DNA from 4 places in the Streptomyces sp. NBC_00096 genome. Region 4 is predicted to be linked to each of the others. Evidence: riboswitches for the same ligand, from Rfam matches in the RefSeq annotation. Region 4 holds a riboswitch; each other region holds the start of a gene.
The links. Region 4 has a riboswitch for cobalamin ahead of OG904_RS30945 (prenyltransferase/squalene oxidase repeat-containing protein). Riboswitches for the same ligand answer to the same signal wherever they lie in the genome.

Region 1 (4,658 bases), 6.3 Mb from region 4:
CAGTACGGCGGCCCGGCCCAGCCCTTCCGACAGGCCTTCGTGCTGGCTCTCCATGCGCCGCCACAACTCCCCGCTTTCCGGAAGCCGTTCGGTCAGCGCGGGCCACAACAGCGCGTCCTCGCCGGCGTGGTGGTGGTGCAGGGTCTCCAGCAGCAGCATCAGCCGCCCGGCGACCCGATCGACCTGCGCGCGGCCCCCTTCGGGCGCTGCCCGCACCCGGCCCGCCGCGTCGTGGAACTCGCGCCGGAACATCCGGTGCACCACGACCATGTCATGCGTGAACGGCCTTTCCCGACTCTCCATCTCCCGTGACCCCCGTCTTGGTCGACACAACCCCGGAACCAGGATGACGCAGGCCCGGGCGCACCCGGCAGGGGCGCACGGATGGACCTAGGCGGCGGGCGGGCGCATCGTCTGGCGCAGTGTCGCCCCCGCGCCCAGCCCGGCGAGCCAGTCGTCCAGGTCGGCCATGGCGGGCGGGTCCAGGAGGGACGGGTCCACCGTGGTGCGGAGCTGGTGGGGCACCCCCGAGGCGAGGAGGAGCCGCAGGCTGCGCTCCGCCGATGCGGACGCGTGGCCGATGCCGGTGACCCGTTCGTAGCGGCCGGGCGGGGCTTTGACGTCGAAGCCGACCCAGTCCAGCAGCTCCGCGTCCAGCAGCCGGGCGAGGCGCCGGGGAAAGGCTCCCCCGGTGTGGAGGCCGACCTGGAAACCCAGCGCGCGGGCCTCCCGTACCGCCTGCGGAAGACCGCGCTGGAGCAACGGCTCCCCGCCCGAGAAGACGATCCCGTCGAGCAGCCCCGTACGGCGGACGAGGTGGGCGAGCACCTCGTCCCAGGAGACGGCGGCGGGCCCGCGCGCGGGCAGCAGCCCGGGGTTGTGGCAGTACCCGCACCGCCAGGGGCAGCCCTGGCAGAAGACCGTGGTCACCAGTCGGCCCGGCCAGTCGCAGGTGGACAGCCGGGACCAGCCGCCGATCCGGACCACCTCGGCCGGGACCGCGGCGGACGGCGCCGCGGAGGTCACACCGCCGCCTTGAAGTGGAGGCGCTCCGCGTGCTCGCCCTTCTTGCCGATGTTGAAGGAGGAGACCGGGCGGTGGTAGCCCATGACCCGGGTCCAGACCTCGCACACCGCCCCGCACGTGGGACAGTCGGGCCGCTCCCCCGCCAGGTAGCCGTGGTCCGCGCAGATGGAGAAGGTCGGGGTGACCGTCAGGTACGGGAGCCGGAAGGTCTCCAGCGAGCGCCGGACCAGTGCGCGGCAGGCCTCCGCCGTCGGGATCCGCTCGGGGGTGTACAGGTGCAGGACGGTGCCGCCCGTGTACTTGCCCTGGAGTTCGTCCTGGCGTTCCAGCGCCTCGAAGGGGTCGTCGGTCCAGCCGACGGGCAGCTGTGAGGAGTTGGTGTAGTACGGGTTGGCGTCGGTGCCGGCCTGGAGGATGCCGGGGAAGCGGGCCCGGTCCTCCTTCGCGAAGCGGTAGGTGGTGCCCTCGGCCGGGGTGGCCTCCAGGTTGTAGAGGTGACCGGTGCTCTCCTGGAAGTCCACCATCCGCTCCCGGACCCGGTCGAGGAGCCGGACCGCGAGGGCGTGGCCCTCGGGCGCGGTGATGTCGTACGCGCCCCCGCTGAAGTTGCGGATCATCTCGTTGACGCCGTTGACGCCGATGGTGGAGAAGTGGTTGCGCAGGGTGCCCAGGTACCGCTTGGTGTACGGGAAGAGGCCGCCGTCGATCAGGTCCTGGACGGTGGTCCGCTTCAGTTCGAGGCTGTCCCTGGCCAGCGCGCACAGCCGGTCCACCTCGGCGAGCAGCCCCGCCTCGTCGCCCGCGTGGGTGTGTCCGAGCCGGGCGCAGTTGAGGGTGACCACCCCGAGCGAGCCGGTCTGCTCGGCGCTGCCGAAGAGGCCGTTGCCGCGCTTGAGGAGCTCCGTCAGGTCCAGCTGGAGCCGGCAGCACATGGAGCGGATCATGTTCGGTTCGAGCTCGGAGTTGATGAAGTTCTGGAAGTACGGGAGTCCGTACTTGGCGGTCATCGCGAAGAGCCGTTCGGCGTTCTCGCTCTCCCAGGGGAAGTCCCGGGTGATGTTGTAGGTCGGGATGGGGAAGGTGAACACCCGGCCGGTGGCGTCGCCCTCCGTCATCACCTCGATGTACGCCCGGTTGATCATGTCCATCTCGGCCTGGAGCTCGCCGTAGGTGAAACCGGTCTCCTCCCCCGCGACCACCGGGATCTGCTCGCGCAGGTCCTCGGGGCAGGTCCAGTCGAAGGTGAGGTTGGTGAAGGGGGTCTGGGTGCCCCAGCGCGAGGGCACGTTCAGGTTGTGCACGAGCTCCTGGACGCACTGCCTGACCTGTTCGTACGTCATCGCGTCGAGGCGGACGTAGGGGGCGAGGCAGGTGTCGAAGGAGGAGAAGGCCTGGGCGCCGGCCCATTCGTTCTGCAGGGTGCCGAGGAAGTTCACGATCTGCCCGACGGCCGAGGACAGGTGCCGGGGCGGGGCGGAGTCGATCTGGCCGGGGACTCCGTTGAAGCCCTCGGTCAGCAGGGTGCGCAGGGACCATCCGGCGCAGTAGCCGGAGAGCATGTCCAGGTCGTGGATGTGGAGGTCGCCCTCGCGGTGGGCGCGGGCCACGGCCTCGGGGTAGACCTGCTCCAGCCAGTAGTTCGCGGTGATCTTGCCCGCGGCGTTGAGGATGAGGCCGCCGAGCGAGTACCCCTGGTTGGCATTGGCGTTCACCCGCCAGTCCCGGCGGTCCAGGTATTCGGTCACGGTCTCTACGGCGTCGACGGCAGCAGTCACGGCAGCCCTCCCACGAGGCTTGGCACGGAAGAATGGATCACGTGCCGGCAGGTGTCGGACTCGTCCGCCGGAGCGGACTCACCGTTGCGGGGCAGTCCCGGATTCCCACCGGGTTCCCTGTTGCCTCGGTCGGGGCGCGCATGAGCGGGCCCCGCCGAACCGGCAGGACCAACACTACATATGGATACGACTCGGGCACGCCACCACTACATATGGGGTGACGAAGGTCCTGCGACTCAGGCCCTTCGCCCCGGCTCCGCCCGCCCGTTACCCGCGGCCGCTGGTGGCCGCGTAGTACTGGAGGTCCTGGACCTCCACCGCACGGTCCACCGGGTAGCCCAGCTCCACCCGAACCCCGGTGCTGCCACCGCGCACCACGACCGCCGAGGCCCTGCCCGGCTTCAGTGGCAGCAGTTCGGAGTGCACCCCGACCGGGGCCTCGCGCACGTCCTCGGCCGTCCCGACGGCCGTACGGATGCTCGCGGGCGCGGCCAGGAAGCTCAGCACCTCCACCGTGTCGCGGGCCGCGGCGCTGCCCTTGCGGAGCGACATGACCAGGGACTGGCTGCCGCTCGGGTCGGCGGAGGCGAACTGGGTGCGCGCGGTCAGGTACAGCGTGTCCCGGACGATCTTCGGCCAGCTGCCCGTCTTGAACTTGGTGAGGTAGTACGAGGACAGGTCGAGGTAGGAATAACCGTTGTGCAGCGACGGGGCGAACTGGCTCCCCTCGCTGTAGTCGTTCCAGGTGGTGAGCTGGACCCAGTCGGCCCCGTCCTCGATGGACCGGGTCCATGTGGCGCGCAGGGTCGCGGTGTTGCCGGCCTCGTCGTAGATGCCCTGGTTGGGGCGGGCGTCCTGGACCGACACGGGCTGCATCCAGATCTTGCCCGCGTCGTGGGCCCTGCGCACGTCGCGCGTGGAGCTCTCCTGGCCGACGTAGCTCCGGCTGCCCCATTCGGAGAACCCGTAGCTGATGGACGAGAAATCGCCGCTGTGCGCGCCGAAGTCGAGGAAGAGCGGGACGAACGCGGTGCGGATGCCGTGCCCGGACTTCAGGGCGTCCATGACCTGGGTCCACCAGGCCGCGCTCTTGGCCTCCGCCTTGAAGGGCGAGACGACCAGCCGTCCGTCGGAGAGGCGGTGTGCGGCCGGGGCCGCGGCGAGGTCGGCCAGGGCGTCGGCGAGCACGCGCGGATCATCGGTCCCCAGGGAGGTCATGTCCGGCATCAGCATGACCCTGAAGGCCGGGTCCACCGAACGGGCCGCCTCCATCAGGAGCTTGGAGCGGTCCCAGTTCTTCCCGGAGAGGGAGAGCAGGTCGAGGGTGAATCCGTCGATGCCGGCGGCGCGGGCCGTGCGCACCTCCTGCTGGAGGTTGGCGAGCTCCCAGTTGCCGTCCTTGGGCTGGACGGGCAGCGGCCGGTCGCGCAGCAGGCCGCCGTAGCGTTCGTGCTTGCCGCTCTCGCCCGCCGGGTCCAGGTAGTTGCGGGTGTAGTAGTCGGAGTCGGCCTTCGCGTTGTCGAGGGAGAGCGGGTAGGGCGTGAAGTAGTGGGCGAAGACCAGCTTCTTGCCGGCGTCGCCGGAGCGCAGGGTGGCCGTCTGCGGCAGGTCGAAGGGCAGGGCTCCGGCGGGGCGCACCCCGCTGTCCGTACCGGTCTGCGGGACGCCCTTGTCCGGAGCCTTCGCACCCGGACTCCCGCCGGCGGACGCGGAGGGGCTCGGGCCGGTGGCCGAGGGCGTGGCGACGTCACCGGGGTCACCGGGCACCCGGTCGTCGGCCGGCCCGGCCGCGGAGCGGTCCGACCGTTCGGCGGCCGTCAGGGGATCCCAGGCGATTCCGGTCGCGGTGCAGACGCC
Region 2 (4,658 bases), 6.7 Mb from region 4:
CCGCATTCGCGGACCGGCGCCTGGAGCTCCTCAAGGAGCGCCGCCGCCGGTCCGCCCACCTGATCTCCGGGTCCCCCCTGGACTTCCCCCGTGCCACCGCCGCCGTCCGCGCCGACCCCGGCTGGCGCGTGGCCCCGCCCGCCCCCGGTCTGACCGACCGCCGGGTCGAGATCACCGGCCCGCCGGAGCGCCGGATGACGGTCAACGCCCTCAACTCCGGCGCCCGGGTCTGGATGGCCGACTTCGAGGACGCCACCGCCCCGACCTGGAACAACGTCATCGGCGGCCAGCTCAACCTGCTCGACGCCATCGGGCGGCGCATCGACTTCACCACCCCTGAGGGCAAGGAGTACCGCCTCGGCGCGGACCTCGCGACCATCATGGTCCGCCCGCGCGGCTGGCACCTGACCGAGGAGCACCTGGAGATCGACGGCCGGCCCGTCGCCGCCTCGCTCGTCGACTTCGGCCTGTACTTCTTCCACTGCGCCCGGCGCCAGATCGACGCCGGGCACGGACCGTACTTCTACCTCCCCAAGCTGGAGAACCGGTACGAGGCGCGGCTGTGGAACGACGTCTTCCTGCTCGCCCAGGAACTCCTAGGGATCCCCCGCGGCAGCGTCCGCGCCACCGTCCTCATCGAGACGATCACGGCCGCCTTCGAGATGGAGGAGATCCTCTACGAGCTGCGCGAGCACAGCGCGGGACTCAACGCGGGCCGCTGGGACTACCTGTTCAGCCTGATCAAGACCTTCGGCCACCGGACCGACTTCCAGCTCCCCGACCGGGCGAAGGTCACGATGACCGCCCCGTTCATGCGGGCGTACACCGAACTCCTCGTGCGCACCTGCCACCGGCGCGGTGCCCACGCCATCGGCGGCATGGCGGCCCACGTCCCGAGCCGGGACGCCGAAGCCAACGCCGCGGCCCTCGCCAAGGTGCGCCTGGACAAGGAGTACGAGGCCGAGGCCGGCTCCGACGGTTCCTGGGTCGCCCACCCCGGGCTCGTCCCCGGCTGCCGCGAGGTCTTCGACGGAGTGCTGGGAGAGCGGCCGAACCAGCTGGCGAGGACGCGCGAGGACGTCGAGGTCACGGCCGCCGACCTGCTGTCCGTCCGCCGCATCGCCGCCCCGCCCACCCAGGAGGGCATCCGCTCCAACGTGGCCGTGGCACTGCGCTACTTCGACGCCTGGCTGCGCGGCAGCGGCGCCGTCGCACTGAACGGGCTGATGGAGGACGCCGCCACCGCCGAGATCGCCCGCGTGCAGATCTGGCAATGGCTGCGCCACGACCGGGTGGACCGGGCGACGGTCACCGACCTCCTCGACGCCGAATGCGCTGCCCTGGAGTCCGAGGACCCGCGGGCACTCGCCCTCGAAGCCAGGGAGATCTTCGTGGACACCGCACTCTCGGTCCACCTGCCCGCCTTCTTCACCCCCGAGGCCTACACCCGCCACCTCGTCCGCCGTACCGGCGCGCGGGTGACCGCGTGAGCGCCACCGCGGGCGCGTCCCGCATCCAGCGCGTCGGAGTCGTCGGCGGCGGGCAAATGGGCGCCGGCATCGCCGAGGTGTGCGCCCGCGCCGGAATCGACACCGTCGTCGCCGAGTCGGACGCGGCCGCCGCCCGCGCCGCCGGCGAACGCGTCGCCGTATCCCTGGAACGCGCCGTCCAGCGCGGCAAGCTGGACCGGATCTCCGCCGAGGACGCCCTGGCCCGGCTCGTGTTCACGGGCGACCTGGAAGACCTCGCCGACCGGCAGCTGGTCATCGAGGCCGTCACCGAGAACCCGGACGCCAAGGCGGAGGTCTTCACCGCCCTCGACAAGATCGTCGAGGACCGGGAGGCCGTCCTCGCCACGAACACCTCGGCCATCCCGATCATGCGGCTGGGCATGGCCACCGGCCGCGCGGACCGGGTGGTGGGCCTGCACTTCTTCAACCCCGTACCCGTCCTGCCGCTGGTCGAGGTCGTCTCCTCCCTGCACACCTCGGCGGACACCGTCGCCACCGTGGAGTCCTTCGCCCGCGACGCCCTGGGCAAGACCATGGTCCGCTCCCAGGACCGGGCCGGCTTCGTCGTCAACGCGCTGCTCGTCCCCTACCTCCTCTCGGCCATTCGGATGGCCGAATCCGGGTACGCCAGCGCCGCCGACGTGGACGCCGGGATGGAGCTGGGCTGCGCCCACCCCATGGGGCCGCTCAAGCTCGCCGACCTGATCGGCCTGGACACGGTCGCGGCCATCGCCGAGTCGCTCTACGAGGAGTTCAAGGAACCCCTGTTCGCCCCGCCCCCGCTGCTCCAGCGGATGGTGCAGGCGGGGCTGCTGGGCCGCAAGAGCGGCCGCGGGTTCCACATGTACGGCCGGGCCTGAGGGTCCCGGCAGGTCTCCGGGCAGAGGGTGCGCCGGAGGCGCGCAAGAGCGGTGGGGGCGCGGCGAGTGGTGTCGCCGCACCCCCGCCGTGTCCCATTTCACCGTCCGCCCACCGGACCGCTGTGTCCATTCTCGAGTCCGGCGGCCTAGGGTGGGCCCCGCAGCTGGTTCGCCCCGTCCGCCAGGCGGGATGCGTCGTAAGAGGGAACCCGGTGGAAATCCGGGACTGCCCCGCAGCGGTGAGCGGGAACGACCGCCGTCATACGCACTGGGACCGGAACCGGTCCTGGGAAGCGACGGCCAGTAGGAGCCCGCCGGGAGACCGGCAGGCGTGCCCGCGAGTCCGAAGACCTGCCCGTTGCCCGTGCGCGATCGACCGCGCACGGTTTCCCGGTGACCTCGTGGGCGGGTCGGCGTGCAATGCGGGCGGATCCTCCCGTCGCGTACCCAGACGTACGCGATCCCGGCGGTCCTCCCGTTCCGGCACCCCTTCGCACCCTCGGCCCGTCACCGGGTCCATGGAGACACGCTCGCGAAGGAGAGTTCCGTGACCACCGAGTCCACAGCCGCGCCAGTACGGGCCACCGTGTACGGCTACCCCCGCCAGGGCCAGAACCGCGAACTGAAGAAGGCCGTCGAGGGCTACTGGAAGGGCCGCGTCACCGCCGAAGCCCTCCGGAACACCGCCCGCGAACTGCGCCGCACCAACTGGCGGCAGCTCGCCGAGGCCGGCATCACCGAGGTTCCGACCGGCGACTTCTCCTACTACGACCACGTACTCGACACCACGGTCATGGTCGGCGCGGTACCCGCCCGCCACCGGGCGGCAGCCCGGGCAGGGGCCCTGGACGGGTACTTCGCGATGGCGCGCGGCACACAGGACGTGGCCCCCCTCGAAATGACCAAGTGGTTCGACACCAACTACCACTACCTCGTCCCCGAACTGGGCCCCGACACCGTCTTCACGGCCGACTCCGCCAAGCAGGTCGCCGAACTGAAGGAAGCCCTGGCCCTCGGCCACACCGCCCGGCCGGTCCTGGTCGGCCCGCTGACGTACCTGCTCCTCGCCAAGCCCGCACCGGGCGTCGCCGCCGACTTCGAGCCGCTGACCCTCCTCGACCGGCTGCTGCCGGTCTACGCCCAGGTCCTCGCGGACCTGCGCGCCGCGGGCGCCGCATGGGTCCAGCTGGACGAGCCGGCACTGGTCCAGGACCGCACCCCGGCCGAACTGAACGCCGCCGCCCGCACCTACCGGGAGCTCGGTGCCCTGACCGAGCGCCCCAAGCTGCTCGTCGCCTCGTACTTCGACCGGCTCGGGGAAGCCCTGCCCGTACTGGCGAAGGCCCCCGTGGAGGGCCTCGCCCTCGACTTCACCGGCGCGGCCGAAGCCAACCTGCGCGATCTCGCCGCGGTCGGCGGCCTCCCCGGCAAGCGACTGGTCGCCGGCGTGGTCGACGGCCGCAACATCTGGATCAACGACCACCAGAAGTCGCTGACCACCCTCGGAACGCTCCTCGGTCTCGCCGGCCGGGTCGACGTCGCGGCATCCTGCTCCCTGCTGCACGTCCCGCTCGACGCCGACGCCGAGCGCGACATCGACCCGCAGATCCGCCGCTGGCTCGCCTTCGCCCGCCAGAAGACCACCGAGATCACCACGCTGGCCCGGGGACTGGCCGGGGGCACCGGCTCGATCACCGCCGAACTCGCCGCCAACCGGGCCGACCTGGCCTCCCGCGCCACCTCCGCCATCACCCACGACCCCGCAGTCCGGGCCCGTACCGGGACGATCACCGACGCGGACGGGCGCCGCGCCCAGCCCTACGCCGAGCGCGCCGCCGCCCAGCGAGCCCTCCTGGGCCTGCCGCTGCTGCCCACCACGACCATCGGCTCCTTCCCGCAGACCGGCGAACTGCGCCTGGCCCGCGCCGCCCTGCGGGCCGGACGCATCGGCACCGACGGCTACGAGGAGCGGATCGAGGCCGAGATCCGCGAGGTCCTCTCCTTCCAGGAGAAGGCGGGGATCGACGTCCTGGTGCACGGCGAGCCCGAACGCAACGACATGGTCCAGTACTTCGCCGAGCAGCTCACCGGCTACCTCGCCACCCAGCACGGCTGGGTCCAGTCCTACGGCACCCGGTACGTGCGCCCGCCGGTCCTGGCCGGGGACGTCTCCCGGCCCGACCCGATGACCGTCCGCTGGACCGCGTACGCCCAGTCGCAGACCGCCAAGCCGGTCAAGGGCATGCTGACGGGCCCGGTCACCATGCTGGCCTGGTCCTTCGTACGG
Region 3 (4,658 bases), 6.8 Mb from region 4:
CACCTCCTCGCGCAGGTTCTCCGACATCGCGTGGACGGCGAACTTCGTCCCGACGTACGCCGCGTGGTTCGGAAAGGTCTTGCGGCCCGCGACGGAGCTGATGTTCACGATCGTGCCTGCGCCGCGCGCGATCATGCCGGGGAGGACCGCGCGGGTTCCGTAGAGCAGGCCCTTGACGTTGATGTCGATCATCCGCTCCCACTCGTCCACCGGCTGGTCGGCGATCCGCCCCAGCAGCATCGCGCCGGCGTTGTTGACCAGCAGGTCCACCGGGCCGAACCGCTCCTCGGCCGCGCGGACCGCCGCCTCCACGGCCGCCCGGTCGGTGACGTCGACCTTGAGGCACAGGGTGTCGGGCAGTCCGAGCTCCTCCAGCTTGTCCAGCCGGCGGGCGAGCAGGAGCAGGGGGTGTCCCTGGGAGGACAGCAGGCGGGCGGTGGCCGCGCCGATGCCGGAGCTGGCGCCGGTGACGACGACGAGGGGCTTCGCCATGGTGATCTTGATCCTTTGCGGGGAGGGGAGACGGGGGAGGGGTGGAGGGGCGGAGGGGTGGAGCGGGGACGCAGGGCGAGCGGGCTACCTCTCCAGGAGAGCACCGTCCGGCGGGCTCCACCGGCCGCCCCGGGGGTGGAGTCGTACCAGGGGTACGCAAGACCCCCCCCTTACAGCGGATCGGCCGCTTCCATTCCTGCCCGGGCGCCCCCGGCAAGATTCGGAAGGGACGGCCTAGCCTGGAGGGATGACCGTCACTGCCGGGCGCGAGCCCAATCCCGACCTGCGGGACTTCCTGCGCTCCCGGCGCGCCCGGATCGCTCCAGAGGAGATCGGCGCCGCCGCGCACGCGGGCCGGCGACGGGTGCCAGGGCTCCGCCGCGAGGAGGTCGCGCAGCTGGCCGGGGTCAGCGTCGACTACTACATCCGGCTGGAGCAGGGCCGCAACCTGCACGTTTCCACCGAGGTGCTCGACGCGGTGGCCCGTGCGCTACGGCTCGACGCCACCGAGCGCAGCCACCTCTTCGACCTGGCCCGGCCGCAGCGGGCCGACGGGCGCGGGTCCGGAGGCGGAGGCGGAAACGGCCACGGACATGGGCACGGGCTCGGGCTCGGGCTCGGGCTCGGGCTCGGGCTCGGAGATGGGCTCAGAGATGGGCCAGGACATGGGCCAGGACATGGGCTCGGGCATGGGCGCGGACACCAGCCGGGAAGCGACCCCGTACGCGGATCCGCGCCCGGAACCGTCCGCGCCGCCGGATCCACCGGAGCCGCCGTACCGCAGCGCGTGCGGGCCGGGCTGTACCGGGTGCTGGACGCCCTGGACGGCACCCCGGCGATGATCATGGGGCACCGGCTGGACGTCCTGGCCGCGAACCGGCTCGCCAAGGCCCTCTACACCGACTTCGACGCACTGGCCCACCGGGACCGCAACCTCGCCCGCTTCATCTTCCTCGACCCCGCCGCCCGCGAGCTCCTCGCCGACTGGGAGACCGGCGCGCGCGGAGCCGTCGCCGCGCTGCGGCTCTACGCGGGCCGGCACCCGTACGACCCCGCGCTGCGCCCCCTCGTCGACGAACTGTCGGAGAGCGACGAGGACTTCCGGCAGTGGTGGGCCGCGCACGACGTGCTCGAATACACCCACGGCACCAAGCGCTACCGCCACCCCGTCGTCGGTGAACTGGCCCTGGAGTACGAGTCCCTCACCCTCCCGGACGACCCCGACCAGGCCCTCTACCTCTACACCGCCGAGCCGGGATCCCCCTCCGAAGAGGCCCTGCGGACGCTCGCCTCCCGGACGGCCGACGCGCTGCACCCGAACGGATGATCGCACTCCGTATGGCAGAGTGGACCGGGTCATCCAGGCGGTGCAGGACAGGAATCCGGTGCGAATCCGGTGCGGTCCCGCCACTGTGACCGGAACCCCCAGGGGAACCGGGAGCCAGACACTGACGCACCGCCTTTTCGGTTCGACCAGGGGACGCGGATCCCCCGGAGAGGCTTCGTCATGCCGTCGTACCCCCGCGCACTTCTGCGCGCGCTCCTGCCCGTCCCGCTCCTGATACCGCTGACCGCGTGCGGGGCCCCGGCGGGATCCCCGGCCGGGGCGAACGACGCGGCCGCGGGGGCGGGCGCCGCGCCCGGGTACCCGTACACCGTCACCAACTGCGGTGTCAGCAGCACCTATCAGGCGCCGCCGCGGCGCGCCGTCGCGATGAACCAGCACGCCACCGAGATCCTCCTGGCCCTCGGGCTGGAGGAGAAGATGGCCGGGACGGCCTACCTCGACGACGCCGTGCTGCCCGCCTACCGACCCGCCTACGACAAGATCAAGGTGCTGGCGAAGGAGTACCCCTCCAAGGAGGTCCTGCTCGGCGCCAACCCCGATTTCGTGTACGGGGGTTACTCCAGCGCCTTCGACAAGGCGCAGGGCCGCGACCGCGAGGGCCTCGCGAAGTCCGGCATCAACTCCCGGCTCAGCGTGGAGTACTGCACCGACGGGAAGGTCGGCCTGGAACAGCTCAGGACCGAGATCACCGAAGTGGCGCGGACCTTCGGTGTGCCCGAGCGCGGCGACAAGCTCATCGCGGACGAACAGCGCCGCATCGACGCCGTTCGCGGGCGGGTGAAGGACAAGGCCCGGCCCGCCGTCTTCGTCTACGACTCGGGCGAGGCCTCCGCCTTCACCTCGGGAGGCAAGGGCATCGGCAACGAGATCGTCTCGCTGGCGGGCGGGACGAACGTGTTCGCCGACCTCGAGGACACCTTCGGCGACGTGTCGTGGGAGAAGGTCATCGAGCGCAAGCCCGAGGTCGTCCTCATCTACGACTACGGCGGCACCACCGTCGAAGCCAAGAAGCAGCGCCTGTTGAACGACCCGGCGCTGGCGCAGGTTCCCGCCGTCAGGAACCAGCGGTTCGTCGTACTGCCGCTGTCCTCCGCGGTACTCGGCGTGCGCGTGGCCGACGCCGTGGAGTCGCTGGGCGGCGGGCTCCACCCCGACGCCGCGTGAGGCGTCGGTTCGCCCGCGCGTCCACCCGTACACCGCTCGTCCTGGCCGTACTCGCCGGCGCGCTGGCCGCGTCGGCCGTGGCGGGGCTGGCCCTGGGGCCGGTACGGATCCCTCCCGGCCAGGTGCTCGACATCGTGCTCGGGGGACCCGGACCGGGAGGGGGCGCGGGCGCCTTCGGGGCGATCGTGTGGGACGTCCGGATGCCGCGCGTCCTGCTCGGGGCCGTCGTCGGCGCGGGACTGGCCGTCGCGGGAACCGTGCTCCAGGCCCTCGTACGCAATCCGCTCGCCGACCCGTTCCTGCTCGGAGCCTCCTCCGGGGCCTCGGCGGGAGCGGTGCTGGTGATCGTCTTCGGCGCCGGGGTCCTCGGGTTCGCGGGCGGGGCCGCCGTACCGCTCGCCGCCTTCGCCGGGTCGATGGGCGCACTCGTCGCCGTCTACGCGATGGCCCGGCGCGGCGGCGCCATGACCACCGGCCGGCTGATCCTCGCCGGAGTCGCGGTGCAGTACGTCCTGTCCGCCCTGACCAGCCTCATCCTGGTGCTGGCCGCGCACCCCGACCAGATCCGCAGCGTGCTGTTCTGGACGCTCGGCGGACTCGGCGGGGCCCGCTGGGGCGAACTGGCCCTGCCCGCCGGCGCCCTGCTCCTCGGCACCGGGCTGCTGGTCGCCCTCGCCCGGCCGCTCGACCTGCTGCTCGCGGGGGAGGAGGGCGCCCACACGCTCGGCCTGGACACCAGCCGGTTCCGGGCCGCCGTCTTCGTCCTCACCTCGCTGGTCATCGGGGTGCTGGTGGCCTACAGCGGGGCGATCGGCTTCGTGGGGCTGATGGTTCCGCACGCCGCCCGCATGGTCGTCGGCGCCGGGCACCGGGCGCTGCTGCCGGTGGCCGCCCTGGGCGGGGCGGTGTTCCTGACCCTGGCCGACCTGGTGGCCCGTACCGCCGCCGCGCCGGAGGAGATCCCGGTCGGTGTGGTCACGGCTCTCGTCGGCGGACCGTTCTTCCTGTGGATGCTGCGCGGGTCCAGCCGGAGCGAAGGGGTCGTGGGATGACGGCGGGTAGGGCGGCAGGGGCGGCGCGGCCGGTCTCGGGGCCGGTCTCGGGGCGGCTATCCGGTCGGGTCTCCGGTCGGGTCTCCGGTCGGGTGTCCGGTACGGTCTCCGGTCCGGTGGAACTCGTCGTCGAGGACGTGCGTTATGAGATCGACGGGCAGCCGCTGCTGCACGGGATCGACCTCACCGCCCGCCCCGGCGAGACGGTCGGCGTGGTCGGGCCCAACGGCAGCGGCAAGACCACGCTGCTGCGCTGCGTCTACGGCACCCTGCGCCCGAGCGGCGGGCGCGTGGTGCTGGACGGCACGGACGCGGCCACGCTGGGGGTCAAGGACCGTGCCCGGCGGGTGGCGGTCGTGCCCCAGGACGCGGCCGGCACCTTCGGGCTGACCGTGCGCGAGGTGGTGGCCATGGGGCGCAGCCCGCACAAGAGGTTCTGGGAGCAGGACGGCCCGGACGACGTACGGCGCGTCGCCGAGGCCCTGGACACCGTCGGCGCGGCCGCGCTCGCCGGGCGCCGTTTCGACGGGCTCTCCGGCGGCGAGCGCCAGCGCGCCCTGGTGGCCCGCGCCCTGGTCCAGGACCCCGGCCTGCTCGCCCTG
Region 4 (4,658 bases):
CCTGCGAACCGGCGTCGGGCAGCAGGTCCAGCGTCATCGCGGCCATCGCGGTGGAGTCGACCTCGGTGTCGCTGGGTTCACCGATCAGGCTGACCCAGCCGCCCGAGGGGTCCTGGAGGCTCCTGAGATAGGCGACGGGCTCGGCCGCCGCGGCCGTCTCGCCCGCGCGCACCTGGGCCATGACGCCGAGGGACTGGGAGAACACCGAGGTCGCGTAGGTGTAGTTGCCCTTGGCCGCGCACTGCTTGGGGATGTCCGTCCTGGCCGCGCAGGTGCCCTGGGCGAGGGCCGCGATCAGGTCCTGGCCGCCGAAGTGGCGGGGGTCGCGTCCCACGGCCTCGGCGAGGAGGGCCGTCTTGCCGATGGAGCCGCCGGCCGCGTACTTGGTGCCGATGAGGGTCCAGTCGTGGATGCCGCGGTTCCTGCCGTCCTTGCCGCCCTTGTCGAGGAAGTCGACGATGTTGCGCAGGGTGGTGTTGTCCGTGCCGGTGGCGGCCAGCGCGTAGGCGCCGTCGATGGTCAGGCCGTAGTCGGCGAAGCCGGTGTGGGGGCCGGTGGCGGGGCCGCTCTCGTAGTAGCGGCCCTGGATCAGCCGGCTGTGGTCGGTGAGGTAGGCGCCGGCCCTCTTCAGGTCGGGCCCGGCACCGGCCGGAGGCGTGGTCGGCGGGGTCGTCGGCGTCGGGGTCGTGGGCGGAGGCGTCGTGGGCGGGTCGGTCTTCTTGGTGGTCAGCGTGACCAGGTCGCTCCCGGCGCCCGCGAGGGCGACCGTGGAGGTGGGGAACAGCCGCGACTCGGTGTCGTCCTCCTCGAAGCCGAAGCCGCCCGCGGGGAACTGGTGCCTGGAGAGCCAGGAGATGCCGGCGTCCGCGAAGGCGTCGTCGCCCAGGGCGCGCAGGGCCTGGGCGGCCCAGGCGGTGGAGGCCGGACTCCCGGTGGTCATATAGGCGGCGGAGGGCCAGGCGCCGGTCGCCAGCTGGGACTTCTTCAGGTATCCGCGGGCCTTCTGGACGACCGCGTCGTGCCCGCCGGCCCGGCGCAGGGCCAGGGTGATCAGCCCGGTCGAGTTCGCGTCGCTGTCGCACCAGCCGCCCGCGCGGATCAGGACGCTGGTGAAGCCGCCGTCCTCGCACTGGAGGGCGGTCAGCCGGTTCACGGCGTCGGCGGGCGGCGTCACACCGCCGCTCAGCAGGGCGATGACGGCCATGGCCTGGGCATCGGACTGGCCGGTGGTGCGGAAGTCGCCCTTGGTGAGGCAGCCCTCGATCGTGTCGCCGTCACCGACGTCCCTGGGACAGACGTACTTCACGAGGTCGCCCAGCAGGTCGTGCCCGCCGAAGTCGCGCGGGTCCTCGCCGGTCGCCTCGGCGACGAGGGCGAGGCGCGCGGCGGCGGTGGCGTCGGGCACACCGCCCTTCCCGGCCGGGTAGGCGTACGCGTCCGTCTGCGCGGGCGTGGCGAGGAAGTCGGCGGCCTTGCGGGCCGCCGGGCTGTTGGCGTCGGCCGCGGCCAGGGCGAAGACGACCTCGGTGGTGAAGAAGTGGTTCGGGGCGGTGGCGCCCTCGTCGACGACCCGTTCGCCGTCCGTGAGCCTCCCGGTGAGCCAGCGGGTGGCGGCGGGCAGGTCGACCGACCCGGCGGGCACGCTGGGCGGGGCGGTGGGGACGGTCGGGTCCGGGGTGGAGCCGCCCCCGGCCCGTACGTCGTCGGGGGAGAAGGAGGGCTTGCCCTTGGTGCCGCCGGTGTCGGTGCCGCCGTAGACCCAGGCGTCGACGTCGCCGGGCTTGGGGGTGCGCGCCAGGGCGCCGAGCGGGCTGTAGGTCCAGTTCTTCTGACCGGGGGAGGCGATCCAGTACGACCAGTAGGCGGTGGCCTGGGGGGTGAGTACGCACTCCTCCTTGTCCGGAGTGGGGTACTGCGTACCGGAGTTGAAGGAGCCGTTGCCTATCCGGCAGATGAACCCGGCACCGTCGTGCACGGTTCCGGTGGTGGTGAACCCGCCCGTGTGCAGCAGCTCGTAGCCGGTGGTGGGGGTGGTGTCGCACCCGCGCTCGACCTTCCCGCCGAACGGGCCGAAGTCCACGGCGACGACGGCACCGACGGTGGCGGTGCACTGCTCGACCGGGTCGGCGCTCGCCGAGGAGGGGACCGTGAGGAAGCCCACTCCCGCGCCGAGGGCGAGGAAGGACGCGGTCGCGAGGGAGAGGAACCGCCGTCTCGTCCCCGTCTGCCGTTTCGCCTGCTGTTCGGTCCCCACCGCGGCCCCTCGTCTCTGCCGGGCGGCTGCGTGCGTGACGATGCGCCCCCACACGGCTGCTCCGCCGTGGGGAGGCTGCGACGACCACACCGTAGTCCGCGACGGCGCTCTTCGTACTGTGTCCCTGCTCCAGGCATTCCGGCTCACCCGGGACGGACCGGGCCTACGGTTGCGGGTCAGCGCCGGAATTCGACCGGCTTCCCCTGGAGCTGAGTAGTTCTCAGCCGGAGTGCAACACGGATCCCGACGACGCGTCAAGGTGGTGCGGGTCTCACCGGACCCCTCCCGGATGCCCGGCGCCAGGCCCCGGTCCGGGTGGCTGGCGGTCCCTTGATCACTCGGGTAGCGTCCTGGGCTGCCACATGGGGGAATCCGGTGAGAAGCCGGAGCTGACGCGCAACGGTGTGGGACGGCGGGGGCCGTCTCCGAGCCCGAATGCCCATACGGCGACGCATCACAGGAAGCCGTACCACGCGTTCCGGACGGCGGCCCCCGGCATGCCCGGCCGTGCGCCCGCACGGCGGCACTGCTGCAGGGACCGGCCGGCGTCCGCCGATTCCAGGAGCAGGCCATGTCCCGTCCCCGTACCTCCCGCCGCCTCGCGCTCGCGGTCCCCGCAGTGCTCGGAGCCTTCGCTCTGACCGTGCTGCCCGCCTCCGCGACGTCCAGCCCCGCACAGCTCGCGACGTCCAAGACCAACGGCGTCGCCTACCTCAAGTCCCTCCAGGCGGCCGACGGTTCGTACGCCGGCGCGGGCCTGTCCAACGAGTGGGCGTTCAGCACCTTCGCCGCCGCGGGCACCGCGGTCGTCGACGTCGCCCCGGGTGGCGACACCACGAAGAACGCGCGCACGGTCTACCGCAACCTGCTCTCCACCGCGGCCTGGCCGCAGGCCTCCCCGGTGGTCACGGACTTCGAGCGAGGCACCCTCAACGCCTACGCGGCCGGCATCGACCCGTCCCGGGTCTCGGCCTCCCGCAACCTCATGGCGAACGTCTACTCCTACTGGCAGACGGCCGAGCCGGGCTACTTCGGCCCGTCCGGGAACTTCAACGGAACCGTCTTCGCGGCCCTTTCGCTGCGCGGGGCCAAGACCCAGGCCGGCGCCAACCGCATCCCCCAGGCCCTGACCGACTCCCTGGTCACCCGCATCCGCGCCAACCAGCACGTCGACGGCGGCTGGACCTTCCAGAAGGCCGAGGGCAACACCACGGTCCTCAACTCCGCGAGCGATGTGGACATGACGGGTGCGGCGATGGCAGCCCTCTGCGTCTCCGGAGTCCCCAGCACCGACACCGACATCGTCCAGGCCAAGAACTTCCTCAAGAGCACCCTGGTCAACGCCACCGGTGCCTTCAACTCGCTCTACGGCGTCAACTCCAGCTCCAACGGCTGGGGCGTAGCCGGTCTCAACGCCTGCGGAATCAACCCGCAGACCAGTGACTTCCTCACCGCCAACGGCAAGACCCCGGTCGACTTCCTGATCGCCAACCAGTACAACCCGGCCGGCGGCTTCAAGTACAAGCCGACCGACACCGGCCCCTCCGCCTACGCCTCCATCGACGCACTGCGCGCCGTGGCCGGCGGCGGTTTCACCACGGCCCCGCCCGTCCCGGTCACCCCCGGCGCCCCGCAGTGGGTCGCCCAGTCCACCTTCACGGCCGGTACGGCCACCAAGCTGGCGCTGACCGTCGACAACGGCGCCGGCGGCCTCAAGGTCTGCTCGGTGGCCTTCACCCCGACCGGTACGACCACCACGCTCGGCGACGTACTGAACGCGGCGGTCTCCGGCGCCACCCCCTCGGGCTGCGTCACCGGCGTGACCCCCTCGTCGGGCACCGGCACCATCACCGACATCAACGGCAAGGCCAACAGCGGTTCCGGCACCTGGAAGGTCAGCGTCGACGGTTCCGCCTTCGCCGGCGCCGCCCGCAACAAGGTGATCAACGTGGGCGACACCATCGCCCTGCGCTGGGGCGCCTGATCCCCGCGCTCCCGTGATCCCCGGGGGTGCGGGACCGCGGCTCGCGGTCCCGCACCCGTCCGGCGGCCCGGCCGGCCCCGTCGGCCCTGTCAGCCGTGGGTGAAGTGCGGCGGGCGCTTGTCCACGAAGGCGGACATGCCCTCCTTCTGATCGGCGGTGGCGAACACCGCGTGGAACAGGCGGCGTTCGAAGCGGACCCCCTCGGCGAGCGTGGTCTCGAAGGCGCGGTCCACGGCCTCCTTGGCCATCATCGCGACCGGCTTCGACATCCCGGCCACGGTCTCGGCGACGGACAGGGCCTCCGCGAAGAGCTCACCGGCCGGGACGATCCGCGACACCAGCCCGGCCCGTTCGGCCTCCTCGGCGTCCATGGTGCGACCGGTGAGGCACAGTTCCATCGCCTTGGCCTTGCCGACGGCC

Region 1: linked by a shared signal. The riboswitch ahead of OG904_RS02620 (ribonucleoside triphosphate reductase) and the one ahead of OG904_RS30945 (prenyltransferase/squalene oxidase repeat-containing protein) in region 4 are both predicted to bind cobalamin.
Region 2: linked by a shared signal. The riboswitch ahead of metE (5-methyltetrahydropteroyltriglutamate--homocysteine S-methyltransferase) and the one ahead of OG904_RS30945 (prenyltransferase/squalene oxidase repeat-containing protein) in region 4 are both predicted to bind cobalamin.
Region 3: linked by a shared signal. The riboswitch ahead of OG904_RS00310 (ABC transporter substrate-binding protein) and the one ahead of OG904_RS30945 (prenyltransferase/squalene oxidase repeat-containing protein) in region 4 are both predicted to bind cobalamin.

Annotation. Positions count from the first base shown of each region.
Region 1 is NZ_CP108221.1:581,051-585,708, forward strand. Features, by position in the region: gene OG904_RS02610 (hemerythrin domain-containing protein) at 1-303, opposite strand, end outside; gene OG904_RS02615 (anaerobic ribonucleoside-triphosphate reductase activating protein) at 391-1,026, opposite strand; gene OG904_RS02620 (ribonucleoside triphosphate reductase) at 1,023-2,801, opposite strand; cobalamin riboswitch at 2,830-2,980, opposite strand; gene OG904_RS02625 (glycoside hydrolase family 71 protein) at 3,069-4,658, opposite strand, start outside.
Region 2 is NZ_CP108221.1:258,660-263,317, reverse strand. Features, by position in the region: gene aceB (malate synthase A) at 1-1,490, shown strand, start outside; gene OG904_RS01210 (3-hydroxybutyryl-CoA dehydrogenase) at 1,487-2,371, shown strand; cobalamin riboswitch at 2,520-2,745, shown strand; gene metE (5-methyltetrahydropteroyltriglutamate--homocysteine S-methyltransferase) at 2,919-4,658, shown strand, end outside.
Region 3 is NZ_CP108221.1:65,479-70,136, reverse strand. Features, by position in the region: gene OG904_RS00320 (SDR family oxidoreductase) at 1-492, opposite strand, end outside; gene OG904_RS00315 (helix-turn-helix domain-containing protein) at 740-1,819, shown strand; cobalamin riboswitch at 1,822-1,964, shown strand; gene OG904_RS00310 (ABC transporter substrate-binding protein) at 2,000-3,004, shown strand; gene OG904_RS00305 (FecCD family ABC transporter permease) at 3,001-4,056, shown strand; gene OG904_RS00300 (ABC transporter ATP-binding protein) at 4,173-4,658, shown strand, end outside.
Region 4 is NZ_CP108221.1:6,913,900-6,918,557, forward strand. Features, by position in the region: gene OG904_RS30945 (prenyltransferase/squalene oxidase repeat-containing protein) at 1-2,254, opposite strand, end outside; cobalamin riboswitch at 2,365-2,503, opposite strand; cobalamin riboswitch at 2,620-2,695, shown strand; gene OG904_RS30950 (hypothetical protein) at 2,826-4,238, shown strand; gene OG904_RS30955 (enoyl-CoA hydratase) at 4,328-4,658, opposite strand, start outside.